Regions from separate parts of the Vibrio algarum genome, predicted to be linked through region 1. Evidence: riboswitches for the same ligand, from Rfam matches in the RefSeq annotation. Region 1 holds a riboswitch; each other region holds the start of a gene.
The links. Region 1 has a riboswitch for cobalamin ahead of PGX00_RS02835 (TonB-dependent receptor plug domain-containing protein). Riboswitches for the same ligand answer to the same signal wherever they lie in the genome.

Region 2: another riboswitch for cobalamin. It lies ahead of PGX00_RS16975 (sirohydrochlorin cobaltochelatase); the one in region 1 lies ahead of PGX00_RS02835 (TonB-dependent receptor plug domain-containing protein).
Region 3: another riboswitch for cobalamin. It lies ahead of PGX00_RS16450 (sirohydrochlorin cobaltochelatase); the one in region 1 lies ahead of PGX00_RS02835 (TonB-dependent receptor plug domain-containing protein).

What each region holds. Positions count from the first base shown of each region.
Region 1 covers NZ_JAQLOI010000001.1:553,254-558,173, reverse strand. The annotation lists gene PGX00_RS02850 (RNA recognition motif domain-containing protein) at 1-247, shown strand, start outside; gene murI (glutamate racemase) at 216-1,022, opposite strand; gene PGX00_RS02840 (TonB-dependent receptor domain-containing protein) at 1,146-2,060, opposite strand; gene PGX00_RS02835 (TonB-dependent receptor plug domain-containing protein) at 2,002-2,985, opposite strand; cobalamin riboswitch at 3,020-3,247, opposite strand; gene trmA (tRNA (uridine(54)-C5)-methyltransferase TrmA) at 3,378-4,487, shown strand; gene PGX00_RS02825 (YijD family membrane protein) at 4,558-4,920, opposite strand, start outside.
Region 2 covers NZ_JAQLOI010000003.1:349,514-354,433, forward strand. The annotation lists gene PGX00_RS16965 (ABC transporter permease) at 1-343, opposite strand, end outside; gene PGX00_RS16970 (ABC transporter ATP-binding protein) at 336-1,244, opposite strand; gene PGX00_RS16975 (sirohydrochlorin cobaltochelatase) at 1,271-2,275, opposite strand; cobalamin riboswitch at 2,393-2,579, opposite strand; gene fucO (lactaldehyde reductase) at 2,644-3,792, opposite strand; gene PGX00_RS16985 (adenosylcobinamide-GDP ribazoletransferase) at 3,945-4,706, opposite strand; gene PGX00_RS16990 (PocR ligand-binding domain-containing protein) at 4,873-4,920, opposite strand, start outside.
Region 3 covers NZ_JAQLOI010000003.1:239,476-244,395, reverse strand. The annotation lists gene PGX00_RS16455 (efflux transporter outer membrane subunit) at 1-816, shown strand, start outside; cobalamin riboswitch at 1,389-1,576, shown strand; gene PGX00_RS16450 (sirohydrochlorin cobaltochelatase) at 1,742-2,743, shown strand; gene PGX00_RS16445 (ABC transporter ATP-binding protein) at 2,804-3,691, shown strand; gene PGX00_RS16440 (ABC transporter permease) at 3,684-4,424, shown strand; gene PGX00_RS16435 (FecCD family ABC transporter permease) at 4,421-4,920, shown strand, end outside.

The sequences.
Region 1 (4,920 bases):
TCTTCCATATAAAGCAAATGAAACCAATGTACGACAAGTATTTTCTGAACATGGTGAGGTATTTGCTGTTCGTCTCATGAAGGACAAGCGCACAGGTAAACGACGTGGCTTTGGCTTTGTTGTTGTTGGGAGTAATGATGTTGATAATGTTATTTCAGCGTTAAACGATCACGATTATATGCAGCGTACTTTGAAGGTACGAATTGCTAATGATCCTAAACATCCTGAGTCGGAATCCTCTCAATAGCTTCAAAACCCATTTTTTTAAACGTTATATTTAGTGCTCCTTCAATCGTAGGAGCACTATTGTAAGCAATGCACTTCCGGTTATTATTTTTCGCCCGCGCTATATAACTATTGTTAATTAGCGATTGTACTCTTCTTGCTATCGCCTCCCCTGAATCAATAATTCGTATTTCATTACCGAATACATGCTTTATTTCATTTCTTAGCAATGGGAAGTGTGTGCAGCCAAGAACCGCTACATCAATTTTTCCGATCAACGGCTGTAATACACGCTGCAATGACACTAAACAGACAGGCTTTCCTTTTAATTTATTTTCCGCCATATCGACAAGTTCTGTTGTACCCAATAACTTAATAGGAACATCAAGCAAATAATCCCTAATCAGATTATGTGTGTACTCTCTCTTTACCGTTGCAGGCGTAGCAATAAGACCTACTGCAGTGTTTGAAATGAGAGAAGCGGGCTTTATAGCAGGTACAACACCAACGACCGGTACGGATAAAAATTCACGTAAAGACGGTAACACTATAGTACTTGCAGTATTACACCCAATAACAACGATATCGACGCGATGCAGATCAACAACATAGCGCAGCATCTCATTCACTCTTTCGATGAGTATGTCTGGAGCAAGTTCGCCATAGGGGTAACCCATATCATCAAATACATAAATGTAATTTGCATGAGGCAATACTTTTTGAATTTCGTAAAAGACAGATAACCCACCAACGCCCGAGTCGAAGATGAGTATAGTTGGAGGTATATTGTGATTCATACAATTACTGTTCGTTAAGCATTCCGTTAATAATACTCGTGCCGATGATGGTTACAAGTATGAAAGACAAAACCGCCATACAGCGGTTTTGTCTTTCATTTTAATTGGCTTAATCACTCACCCTTAGAACTGGTAATTTGCTGTAACATAGTAACTACGACCTTGAGTATTAAATGGGTAATATTCCCCATCTGTACTATTAAGACTTTCTGACAATACATAATCTTCATCGAAAATATTTGCCACGCGGGCTTTTAGCGTTAGAGAATCCGTAACAAAATAGCTTGCAGCTAAGTCTACTAATGAATAAGCAGCTAATTCTTCAAGGTTATCGCTATCTTCATAACGTTTTCCTTGGTAAAGGTAACTTAAATCTCCTTGCCAATTTTCCGCAAAATAACTGATATTCCACTTAACAACGTGTTTTGCTCTACGGCGTAGCTGTTTTCCTGTAATCTTATTTTTAGGGTCCAAGTATTCCAAAATCAAAGTGTGATCAAAGGATCCAGTTGTAAAATCTGATGTCAATTCAATACCGTTAATTTCCGCTTCATTTACATTCTCAGGTGTATTACCCCACACTATCATATTGTCAATTTCTTGCTTAAACAGAGCAAGGCGCACATCAGCGATATCAAAAGCTCCTTCTATCCCAAACTCAACGCTTGTTGATTCTTCTGGCAAAAGATCCTCATTACCACCAAAACAACCAAATGGAGGATAACACTGCAAAGGAAAATATAAGTCATTAAAAGAAGGGGCTTTGAATGCTGTACCAGCACTACCCGTTAACTTGATATCTTTAGTTGCCTTCCATCCTAGGCCTAGCTGCCAGGTATTATTTACACCATACTCTTCATTATCATCAGACCTTACATTTGCCTCAGCGGAAACAGACTCTCGGTTATAGAAAGCCATTGCATAATACGCAAGATTATCTTGTTTTGTTTTCTCATAAGTTGCTGTCGACTTAGATATGTCATTTTCGTACCAATCTATCCCCCCCAAACGAGTATACTTCACTATGTTGGTAGACATTCTGCCAGTTCAGTACCGTTCTATCTGTTTGAAAAACACCGTCACTACCAGTGTTGTACGTTTCCGATTTATCGCTATTAAACGCAGCAGTTAGATTAGAATACAAACTATCTCCTAAGTATTCTGCACTAGCTGAATAATTAGAAACAACAGCATCTTTTTCCGATGTTTCAGGGTAGTCAAACTCAACATTTCCATCGTGATAAAATACATTCGCTCTTAATCGCCATTCTGTGCTTACATATCCACCAATTTCAGCAATTATATCTTTACTTTTAAAGCCGTCGTCATCGCTTTGAGTAGATTCACTACTTGAAGAAAACCCATCAGACTGTTCGATGTTTCCTGCGAACTTTCCCCATAAATTATTTGAAATCTCACCAGCAAAAGAGACTTTAGCCACTTGGTATTGGTCCGAACCGGCCCCCACAGAGACTTCACTTAGTGATTCACCTTCACGATATTCTGTAATTACATTTATAACGCCACCAACCGCATCTGAACCATATACTGCTGCCCGAGAACCTCTAATATACTCGATACGTTCAATTCCAGTCAGTGGAATCGCGCTAAGGTCTGATGAACCCAGAGTCGCACTGCCCATACGAACGCCATTAACTAATACCAATACATGGTTAGATTCTGATCCGCGTACATAAATACTTTGCGATTGGCCGTAACCTCCATTACTCGAAATCTGTATACCCGGCAACCTTCGTAATACCTCAGCCATAGACTTGGCTTGCATCGCGTCGATTTCTTCTTTAGTAACAACCTCCACAGGCGCTATAGTATTTTGGATTGGCTGTTCAAAACGGTTAGCCGTAACAACAACGGTTTCAATATCAGAAGAAGATTGAGCAAAAGTTAGAGATGGAGCTGAAACTAGCGATGCCACTGCGGCTGCTATAATTGATTTGTTCATTATGAGTCCTATTCGCGTAAATCCTAGCAATTGAAGATTCAATAGCTTGCTGGCAGGTATTCGGACTTAGGAGCATGACCTTAGAATAGATTAATTGGTCGCCTAGCATCTCACTTCCCGCTTATCATAGGATGTAGCAGTGTGTGGTTTTCACCTTAGATGTTCGTTCTCTTTTACCGCTGCGCGTCAGTTCTGGATTTGCACCAGATTCCCATTTAGATGATTTATTGCATAAATCACGACCAGCTCGGGAACTGATAATAATTATCAATATATCTCTTGTCTAGTGGAAATAATTGCGGTTCTACATGAAACTATTTCATATCAGTACTGGACAACGACGCATGATTGAATAAAATCTGCGCTCCTTGTGTAAAGAGAAAGGCATATCTATGGCAAACCCTGAAATAAACTCTAATCGCTACCACGAACAGCTTGAAGAGAAGACGAATCGTCTCAGCCAAATGTTTGCTGAATATGATGTACCTAAGTTAGAAGTTTTTGAGTCTCCTGAACAGAATTATCGTATGAGAGCTGAATTTCGAGTTTGGCATGAAGGCGACGAGCTCTACTACATAATGTTTAATCAAGAAACTCGAGAAAAATATCGAGTTGACCAATTCCCCGCAGCCAGCAAAACCATTAACGACTTAATGCCTCTTCTATTAGAGACGATAAAAGATAATGACACGCTTAGGAGAAAACTATTTCAAGTCGATTTTTTATCTACTTTAAGCGGTGAATTATTAGTTTCTTTGCTATACCACCGTCAGTTGGATGAAAGTTGGACTGAAAAAGCCAAAGCATTAAAAACATTGCTTAATGAGAAAGGCTTCAATCTCAACATAATCGGACGCGCTAGAAAAATGAAAATAGTGCTCGATCGTGATTATGTAATAGAAAGGCTCCGCGTGTACGATAATACCTATATTTATCAACAAGTAGAAAATAGCTTTACTCAACCAAATGGTATAGTTGCACAAAAGATGTTGGAGTGGGCAGTTGATTGTACCAAAGAGAGTGATGGCGATTTATTGGAGCTTTATTGCGGAAATGGTAATTTTTCGTTAGCCCTCGCACAAAACTTTGAACGCGTACTCGCGACCGAACTTGCTATGCCTTCGGTAATTTCTGCACAATATAATATTGCAGCGAATAAAATAGATAATGTTCAGATTATCCGTATGTCTGCGGAAGATTTCACTGAGGCAATGGAAGGAAAGCGAGAATTTCGTCGTTTAAAACAAGCTAATATCGACCTTAAAAACTTTAACTGCAATACCATTTTTGTAGACCCTCCAAGATCTGGAATGGACCAGGATACTTGTAAAATGGTCCAAGGTTACGAAAGGATTTTATATATATCCTGTAACCCCGAGACACTTAAAGAAAATCTTGAGATATTATCAACGACGCACAGAATTACTAGGTTCGCTCTATTTGATCAGTTCCCTTATACACACCATATGGAGGCAGGTGTCCTATTGGAAAAACGAAAATAAAATGCACGCGCTATATAGTAAAAAACGAGCATTACGCTCGTTTTTTTGACTTGAAAATGAGTGATTGTTCTCACGCACTTTTGGCAATGAAGCCCAACTTTTTCCCAACCCATAATAGAAGCAACAATGTCACTATAATAGCGAAAAAGTTAGACCCTGCTTCTGGGTATTGCGCTTTAACAAAGGCTGAATAACCAAATGCGCCAACAAAGAAACAAGCTAATCCAACAAGGGGTAATTCTTCCGAAATCGGATTTTTAAGATAATCTTGGTAGAGCATCTGCACTGAAAGTGCCAATGCTATCAATGGAAATATTGAGAAAGTAACTTCCGTTATCGTCAACGCAGATAATAATGCATTGCTACACATCCCTACTATTACTGCAAGGAGCAGCGTTTTTTTTGCAGAGTCACTTTTTGTTTGATTAGATTC
Region 2 (4,920 bases), on a different contig from region 1:
GAATCAATCCTTTGGTCATGCCATAAAACACTTCCCCAACAATAATTTGCCAACGCTGACTCGGTGCCAATAAATACTCTTCAAATATCTTTAAGTAAAAACGACTAATATTGATTTCAGAAGCAATATTGTAGCTATAGTTCATACTCGACATGGCTAATAAGCCTGGTAGTAAGAAAGTAAGGTAATCAACACCATCTACTACGGTTTCTTTGCCTACACCGTAGCCAAATGCCATTAAATATAAAAAGGGAGGAACTGCAGACGCCATTAAAACTCGTACAATTTTCTTCCTGAGAATCATTATTTCTCTGTAATAAACACCAATAACACCACTAAACATAGCTATTCAACCTTGTGCCAGTGATATGTACAAAGACATCTTCTAATGTTGTCTCTCTGATGCTTACAGGAATATTGCCAAGCTTCATTAACCGTGCCTGCGCGCGCTCCCGATCAGCGAAAAACTCCTGTTCTAACTCCTCTTTTTCGATGTCCAGGACGAAACGGCCAATATGTTTTTTGAGCCCTTGAGAAGTACCCTCTACGATAATTTTACCTTGGTCGATAAAAATCACTCTATCTGACAGTTTTTCAGCTTCTTCGATATAGTGAGTGGTCAAAAAAATGGTGCATTCACGCTCGCGGTTAATTTTGGTAAGAAAAGACAACATTTTCCGCCGAGCTAATGGGTCAAGACCAACTGTTGGTTCATCTAAAAACAAGATTTTCGGGTTGTGCATCAATGCTCTTACAATAACCAACTTCCTTTTCATACCCCCGGACAATTTGCCCGCAGGTCTGTCCTTATGCTCAGTTAAGCCGGCAAACTCCAAGCTATCTACAATCGCTTGATTCAACTGCTTGCCTCTCATTTTATATAACAGACCATGTACATAGAGGTTTTCAGCTAGGCTTAGTTCTTTATCAAGATTGTTGTGTTGAGGTACAACGCCAATCATTTTCTTTAAACTAATTTGGCCGGGATCGTAATTCTTGCCTTGATAGGAAATCTGCCCTGAAGTTGGGGATATCAAGCCGGTTAACATCTTAATGATGGTGGTTTTTCCCGCGCCATTTGGCCCAAGAAAAGCGCAAATCTCTCCCTGACGAATAGAGAAATTGACATCGTCTACTGCGATGCTTTTATCAAACCGTCGAGTAAGGGATTTCACGTCGATGAGACTCTTGTTAATGCGTACATCACTTTCAAGGTCAACCTCATCAGAAATTCGCATGTTCATCTCAGCCACCATTTTTCTCTCAACCACTAATTCAAAAAGATGCCAGCATCGTTTGCGGCATCCTTCAAATGATTAAGGTAGATAATTTGAATTGCTTTTTTGCTACCTAAGCCTTCTAGGACTGCAATAACTTTGATGTTGGCGTTAGAAAGCATGACTTTCCAAGAATCATTTTCATCTCCCGCCATATCATTGGTTGCATGGTCACCTGCAACGACCATTAAAGGTTTTAACGTTACGCTATCGACACCATCTTGCTTCATTTTATTCAGAATAAAGTCAAAGTTAGGATGCCCTTCAACTAGGCCAACATAACTTTTTACTTCTGGATACATGTTGTTAAGTAACTGGTCCAATTCATAGTAAAGACCGGTAGAAAGATGGTCATTACCATGTCCCATATAGACAAGCGCGGTACCGTTTTTCTTTGCAAGCTTGATATCTTCTTGTAATGACTCGGCAAGCCTCTCTAAATCAAACCGATATTCATACTTGTTTCCCCATGTGCCCATAAGAGGCCGGCCCAATGCAATATTGCTGAATGGACGCCACTTCTCTTTTAAAGTTTCTATCGAAGCAAGTGCGCTTACATAATTTTGAAGATCTATATATTCTTCACCGTGTGACAATAGAGTCGTTTGCACAACGATATCTTTGTACCCTTCGTTCTGCAGATCCGCTAACGTGCCAAGTACGTTTTTTACATCATAAAAATCTTCAGGAATTTCGGAGTGCTGTTTTCGGTATTCCATATCATTTTTTCGGGAGTGCCATTTTTTACGGATAATATTAGAAGTAAAGGCAAACCTAACAGGCGTATTGGGGTAGGCTTCTTCGACGGTCTGTTTTATGGCTAATAATGAAACAACAGCCGTGTCGTAGGTAGTGCCAAATGCGGCTAAAACAATAGCGGACTTTTGCTGTTTACTATCAGCACTAGATACCGTAGAAGAGAAACAAATTAATACCGTGAGGAATAACAAAGTCGTATATTTAGCGACTATTTCTGTTAAACATTTTGAAAACTTCATATTCTATTTCCATCTATTTTTTCGATTATATAATCGAGATTGCAAAATATTGGCAATAGAGAGGTGAGTACCAGTTATTTTAGTAATAACTAAATATGCCGAGACACCCGCTCGCATGCAGTTGTATTCCGATAGGCAGGTATCCTGGCTTATGGGTCTATGCTGAATAGCTCCTTCCCAGATTGCTCCAGTGGTTAATTGCTATTAGCTCGCCAATTACAGTTGCGGGTACAGCCCAAGCTTTGACTTGGTTCCCTTTTAAAGAGTGAATTAGTTAACTCTTACCTATTGGAATATATAAATTTTTTATTTAAAAATGATATTTTTTATAACATCTGTTTGCGCCTACCCTTATAGGCTCACAACAGTTAAAGTGCTTGCTTATATAAAGCCATAACTTCTTCTGGGCTTGGTTGCCTTGGGTTCCCTGGAAGACAAGGATCTTGCATCGCTTTATCAATCCAACCATCAAAATCTCTTTCGGTCACACCCAGTTCAGAAAATCCGCTAGGAATACCAACGCGAACCGATAAATTACAAATCAGCTCGATCGCTAGATCTGCAGCTTGTTTATCATTTAAGTCAAAGGTATTACCGCTCATTGCTTCAGCAACTGCACGGAAAGGCTCAGGGCCTGTTTCCGCGTTAAATTTACTCACAACGGGTAATAGAATTGCATTACAAACACCATGAGGTAAGTTATGTGTCGCACCAGGTTGATGGGCCATAGAATGCACCAACCCTAAGCCTGCGCTATTGAATGCCATTCCTGCTAGAAATTGCGCACAAGCTAAGTTATCACGTGCTTCTATATCACTACCGTTATCAACAGCAACTGGCAGCCATTTGGAAATCAATCTAATAGCCTCAAGAGCCGTAGGTTTAGTCAAGGTATGCGCACCTGGTGTTACGTAGGCTTCAATAGCATGAGTTAGAGCATCCATGCCTGTTGCTGCGGTAACATTCGCAGGTAGTCCCGTCATCAAGGTTGGATCATTGACGGCAATATCAGGAATTTGTTTTCCATCAATTATGACCATTTTCACTTTGTTTTCTTCATCAGTAATGACAGAGTTTGACGTCATTTCTGCTGCGGTACCTGCAGTCGTATTGATAGCGATAAAAAAAGCACCGGGGTTAGTTACTTTACCTACACCATTAAATTCACAAATATCACCCTCATTGGAAGCTACAACTCGTATGGCTTTTGCACAATCTACTGGGCTACCGCCACCTACTGCAATGAAACAGTCACACTCTTCTGCTTGGAATTTTTTTAGTCCATTACGTACCAAGGTAACAGTAGGGTTTGGTGTAACTTCATCATATATAACGTATTCAATAGAATAAGACGTTAGCTCTTGAGTTAACTTATCTAATAAACCTAGCTTAATTAAATTTTTATCAGTGACTATCAGTACTTTCTTAATCGGTTGTTGATTTAAAACAGCAACCGCATCTTCAATAGCGCCTACCCCGGCAAAACTTAACTTTGGTAAATTCAATGCGAATGACATATTATTCCCTTTGTAATTTCAGTATAAATATTAATAATTCTTGCATGAGGAAATAGTATTATTTTGCGTATCTTAATTCTGAGCTGTAATTAAAATTATTATTAAAAGCACAATTTTTTATCATAAGTAGACAATTTTTTACCATCAAAAAACTAACTACCAACCACCACATAGAAAGTGATATAACACAGTATTTCCGTAATAGATTGAACGATATTAATAGCATAAGTCACTTTAATGAAAGCATGTTTATCCATTAATAAAAAGAAGACTCTACTTACAAAAAAAGAGACTAGCAATAACAAAAAAGACAGCTTAGAATTTGAAATAAGACACGAAACCGCCAATACAATAAACATCAATACAATTATATCATCTTGTCGCTCACTGCTTATACTTACCCCTTTCACCCATTCCTTCTTTTGATCAGAATAGCTGTATTTATAGATAATACTAAATACCATTGAGTAACTTAAAAAATGACCTATAACCATTGCATGAGGTACGCTATTAACCCTTAACAACACCATATACTTGATTAAAAACAGCACCATTAATACTGTGAACATCACAGCTTGTCTTTTAGCCTGTGTTCTTAACTTCATCTTTTTATTGGAAATTATTAAATTACTTTTTGGTATAAACCCACTCCCTTGATAGAGTCGAGCACCAACAAAACTAATAATCAAGGCGAGATAAATTGCATAGTAATCAGACAGGTAATACCCTATAAAAAGATACATCAATGCTGCGAACGCACCAATTAGTAAACCAGCGACACCACTATATTTATATGATTCGATTACTTCATTCTTACTTTTCGGAATAGAACGGGGAATAGGTAGGCGTGTAAAAATGGATAGAGATAAAAGTAAAACCTGCCATTCCTTGAGCATCCGAGAAAAAATGGTCATATTTTTTCCCTCATACCAAAATATGTTTATTTATTTAAACTTATACCATCAGTATTAAATGGTACATTCTCACCATAGTAAAATGATATTACACGATGGAATTAATTCATGAACACAGATCTACAATCTGTTGGACAATAAAACCTAAATAATCAAAGAATTTAAATCAACCATCCTCATCTGAAATAGAGCTCCTAAAATCTTGTGGCGTCAT
Region 3 (4,920 bases), on a different contig from region 1:
CTTATCGAAAAAGTAGTAAGTAATGGCTACGGTTCAGATCTTGATTTGGTTCAAGCGAAAGCGTCGTTAGCCGCGATGGAATCGATCATTCCACAATTAGAGATCGCTCAACAAGTCCATAAAAGACGCATTGCCACTTTATTGGGTGAGCCTTTATCTCGTGTTGATATTAGATTAGCAGGGAGTGATGAATTACCCGAATTGGATGGGTTAATTCCTATTGGGTTACCTTCAGACCTACTTCAACGACGCCCTGATATCAGAATGGCAGAACGTGAAATGGCCGCGATCAATGAGGAAGTAGCTGCCAGTATCGCCAATCGTTATCCCAAATTTTTCTTAACGGGAGCGCCTGGTGTTTCAGCCAGTAGTTTTGACGACTTATTCAGCGGCGATTCTGTAGGTTGGGTGGGTGCTGCAGGCGTGAGTTGGAATGTGTTTGATGGTGGACGAGGTGCTGCCATGGTTGAACTAAACGAAGCACGATTCGAAGCTGCGGTCTTAGGGTATGAGCATGCGGTTGATTCAGCTATCACAGAGGTTGACTCGATGTTATTTGCTTATGGACGAAGCCAAGAAAACGAAAACAGAATTGATCAAGCACTAGAGGCATCTGAGAAAGCGGTCAGTAAAGCAGTTTCTCTCTATAATGCGGGTCTAATCGACCACCTGTCAGTACTTGATGCTCAGAGACAGAAGCGTCTCATTGAAGACAGGCAAATTGCCGCTCGGTTACAAGTAGCACAAGTTACCGTTGGTGTGTATAAAGCATTGGGAGGGGATTGGGAGATAGATGCCGACACAGTGTTACAGTAATTGATTGTTATCAATCACAAACGTAACGCTGATATCGTGTTCTCGAATATCTAAATAAATACCTCAACAGCGCCTCTCAATTTGGGAGGCGTTTTTTATTATCGGGATAGTTAGTGATTAACCTCATAGAGCGGCCTATTTACCTGATGTCGATGCCAAAAAATAATCCCGAGCATGAAAGGAATTTGTATCACAAAGAACACTGCGGCAAAAACGACGTATTCTCCATTATTAAATATGTTAATCGCAATCGTGGCGACCAAAGCAAGGTTTCGCACCGGACATTAGGTAGACAGCAACATTGATTGGACCCATTTATAAAAATCAAGTTATTCAATCGTCAATATTCATAATAAAGCGCTACTAGAACTTATCAAATTGTGGACATAGAATATATAACCCACCTAAAGAAGATACATTTCTGCCATGCAGCGGACCATTTAAAAAAGTAGTAAATAAACCAAATTAATAATCTGCTACGTGAGTTAGTTTATTAATAATTGTTTCGAATTTTAAGGCGTTAATATAGGCCAATATTGATTTTAAACAAATAATCGGGGTCTAACTTATGTATGATGATCGTTCCGATAGGTGAGAGTTTATTTTATATACTCTTTAAAAGGGAACCAAGTAGAAGCTTGGGCTGTACCCGCAACTGTAATTGGTGAGTTGATAGCGATAGACCACTGGAGAGATCTGGGAAGGTGCTACTCAATGGAGAACCATAAGCCAGGATACCTGCCTATAGGAACAAGAAAGCAAGCGAGCGGGTGTCTCGACGTTTATTCGTTATTCTCAAAATAACCAATTCTCACGATCCCCCCTCTGCTGCTAATTTAATGTTCAGGTCTTTTTATATATTTGCATTTTTTCAATATATATAAATTATACGACCGATATATATATGCCGGGGAGTGGATATATTATGGTTTTAAGGTTTAAATTTAAGTCAGTGCCAAAAGTGGTACTGCAACTGGTTATTTTAGTGTTAACTAGTTTCTCTTTATCGGCTAATGAAGGACAAGATAAAACCGAAAAATCAGCGATTGTTTTAGCTGCGTTTGGTACAACCTATAATAGCGCCATAGGTGCGTTGATCGATATTAAAACTGAAATGGAAAATGCGTATCCTGATACGCCGGTACGTTTCGCTTTCACCTCAAACTTCATTCGTAAAAAATGGCATTCCAGACAAAATGATCAGGAATACCGACTCGCCCATCCGGAAGTTCCTGAAAATTTCTATCAAGTAAAAAACGTACTTGGCACCATGGCCGATTTTCAAAACGAGGGATACAAGAATATTGTTGTACAGACCACGCTATTAACCCATGGTGAAGAATTTATCGACCTGAGGGCTTATGTCGAGGCGCTGGCTTCTATCAATACGGTTAAAGAGAAATGGAAACCCTTTAATAAGATTGCTCTTGGACGTCCATTAATGGGGACTTGGGGCACGACATTTGAGTACCGTACAGACTTACAAATCCTAGCGGATGCGTTAAAAGCCGATATTGAATTGGCGAAAAAGAACAAAACGGCGTTGGTTTATATGGGGCACGGAAACGACCATTTATCTACCGGACTTTATTATGAGCTTGGCGAACTTCTAAACGAAACCTATCCAGAAGTGAAGAGTTACGTTGGGCTGGTCGAAGGCCACCCAAGTTTCGATACCATTCTAAAAAAGATGAAAGCGGATGGTGTTACGCAAGTCACTGTCAAACCTCTAATGGTGGTTGCAGGCGACCATGCTACCAATGACATGGCAAGTGATGAGGAAGATTCATGGAAAGTGATGCTGACAAACGCGGGAATTAAGGCAACCCCTATTCTTGAAGGGCTGGGAAGCAGCGACGCAATTCAAAAAATATTTCTACGTCACTTGGCTGATGCGGCAGAAGAAGCGGGTATCGAACTCAACTAGTTAGTTTCTATAGGGCGCGAGTTTTCGTGCCCTCAGAAAAAATAAACAATAGGCTTTTAAGTGGAATCAATAAATAGTCAATCGTCAGAAAGTAACGTGCTTATCGATATCAAAGGGCTTTCACGATCGTTTGGAAAAACTAAAGCGGTCGATGACGTTAGTTTTACTATCAATCGAGGGGATATTTGTGCGTTTCTTGGTCCTAATGGCGCAGGAAAAACCACCATCATAAAAATAATGACAGGGCTATTGGAACCTACTTCAGGTGAAATTTTGTATGAAGGTGAGGCGTATAACCCGAACCGTTTAAGCCTAAAAAGAATGATTGGCGTGGTTCCTCAGCACAACAATATAGATAAAGAATTAACATTGCGTGAGAACCTACATGTGCACGGACTTCTGTACAAAATGCGCGGTGAAACGTTAAAAAACGCCATCGATAAAAGCTTGGAATTTGCAGGCTTGCTGGAACACAAAGATAAACCTTCAGGAAAATTGTCCGGTGGCATGAAACGTAAGCTAGTTATTGCAAGGGCGCTAATGCATGAACCGAAAATACTCTTCTTAGATGAGCCAACGGTAGGGCTAGACCCATTGGCTAGGCGCAATATGCTCGCCTTTCTCTCCAAGATAAACCGAGAGCGAGACTGCACCATCTTTTTGACGACTCATTATATTGAAGAGGCGGAAAAACTCGCTGAAAAAGTCATTTTTATCGATAACGGAAATATTATCACTCAGGGCACCAGTGAAAGTTTGAAGCAGCATATCGGACAATTTGTGTTGGACATCGGTGATGAAGAATTACAACAAGAATTCTTCGCCGAGCGCGCACAAGCACTGTCTAGATTAGGGTCGCTAGAAGGGGAGCCCGTTAGCATAAGAGAAACCACGTTAGAGGATGTCTTTCTTTACTTCACTGGAACAAGGTTAACTAAGCATGCTTGATGGTGTAACGGGAATTTATTACCGAGAAGTAACGGTACTGAAGAAAAAAATAGTGCGCATATTGTTGGCGGCGGCGGTTCCTCCATTTCTCTATCTGATGGCGTTTGGTTTTGGTGTGGGTAAAGGAACCACAGTAGACGGTATTGATTATCTAACCTTTTTGCTGCCGGGCTTACTTGCCATGTCGAGCATGAATTACAGTTATAATATTGCGTCAGAAATTAATATCAGTCGCTTCTATCTCAAGATATTTGAAGAGTACCTATTGGCCCCTAATCAACGTTGGCAGATTATTGTCGGTGAGGTGCTGTACGGTATGACCAAAGGGATGATTCCGGTGCTTATTGTGGCTATTTATAGTCTGGCTTGTGGTATCTCTCTTCACTTTTCCATATTTTTTGTTTTGGCTCTATTTCTTCATCTTATCGCGTTTGCATTGATCGGTCTGATTGTGGCACTTAAGATGAAAAACCACCGTGACCAAGCCACAATGAACGCCTTTATTATCACGCCAATGATGTTTCTTTCTGGCACCTTTTTCCCTGTTGATCAAATGCCGTTCATTATTCAGGCGGTTGCGGCGATTTCCCCACTGACTTACAGCGCCGATTTAATACGTTCTTCTTTACTAGATACAGGCACGTTTAGCTTTATGTCTCTGGCTATACTTGTTTGTTTAAATGTTGTTCTCGTGTTGATTGCCAACCGTATTGTGCAGAGGGTAGAAACATGAAACGTTGGCTAATTGTTATATTCATACTCTCGTTATTTATATCTATGCTCATCGGTCCCCATTGGATCAACCCTCTCGATATGTCAAAAATTGAGCACAGTATCCTGACTGAGTTGCGTTTACCAAGAGTACTTTTTTCTGCGGTAATTGGCGCGATGTTAGGGCTTAGCGGTAGCATTTATCAGCTCACCTTAAAGAATCCGCTAGCAGACAGTTTCACAACGGGTGCCGCATCGTCATCTGCTTTGGGCGCGGTATTGGCCATCTCATTAGGTGTGCCTGTTCAGTTTATCTCTGTATTTGCATTTGTTACCGGGCTGACAGGGTTAATGATGGTTTACCGAATGTCGTTAACCGGTGGTCGAATTAATCCTATTACGATGATACTTGCTGGTGTTGTGATGAACATTATCGCGTCTGCGATTATCAGTTTCTCTAAGTACTATTTTGAAGATTCATTGAATTCCATTGTGTATTGGTTAATGGGTGGCATTTT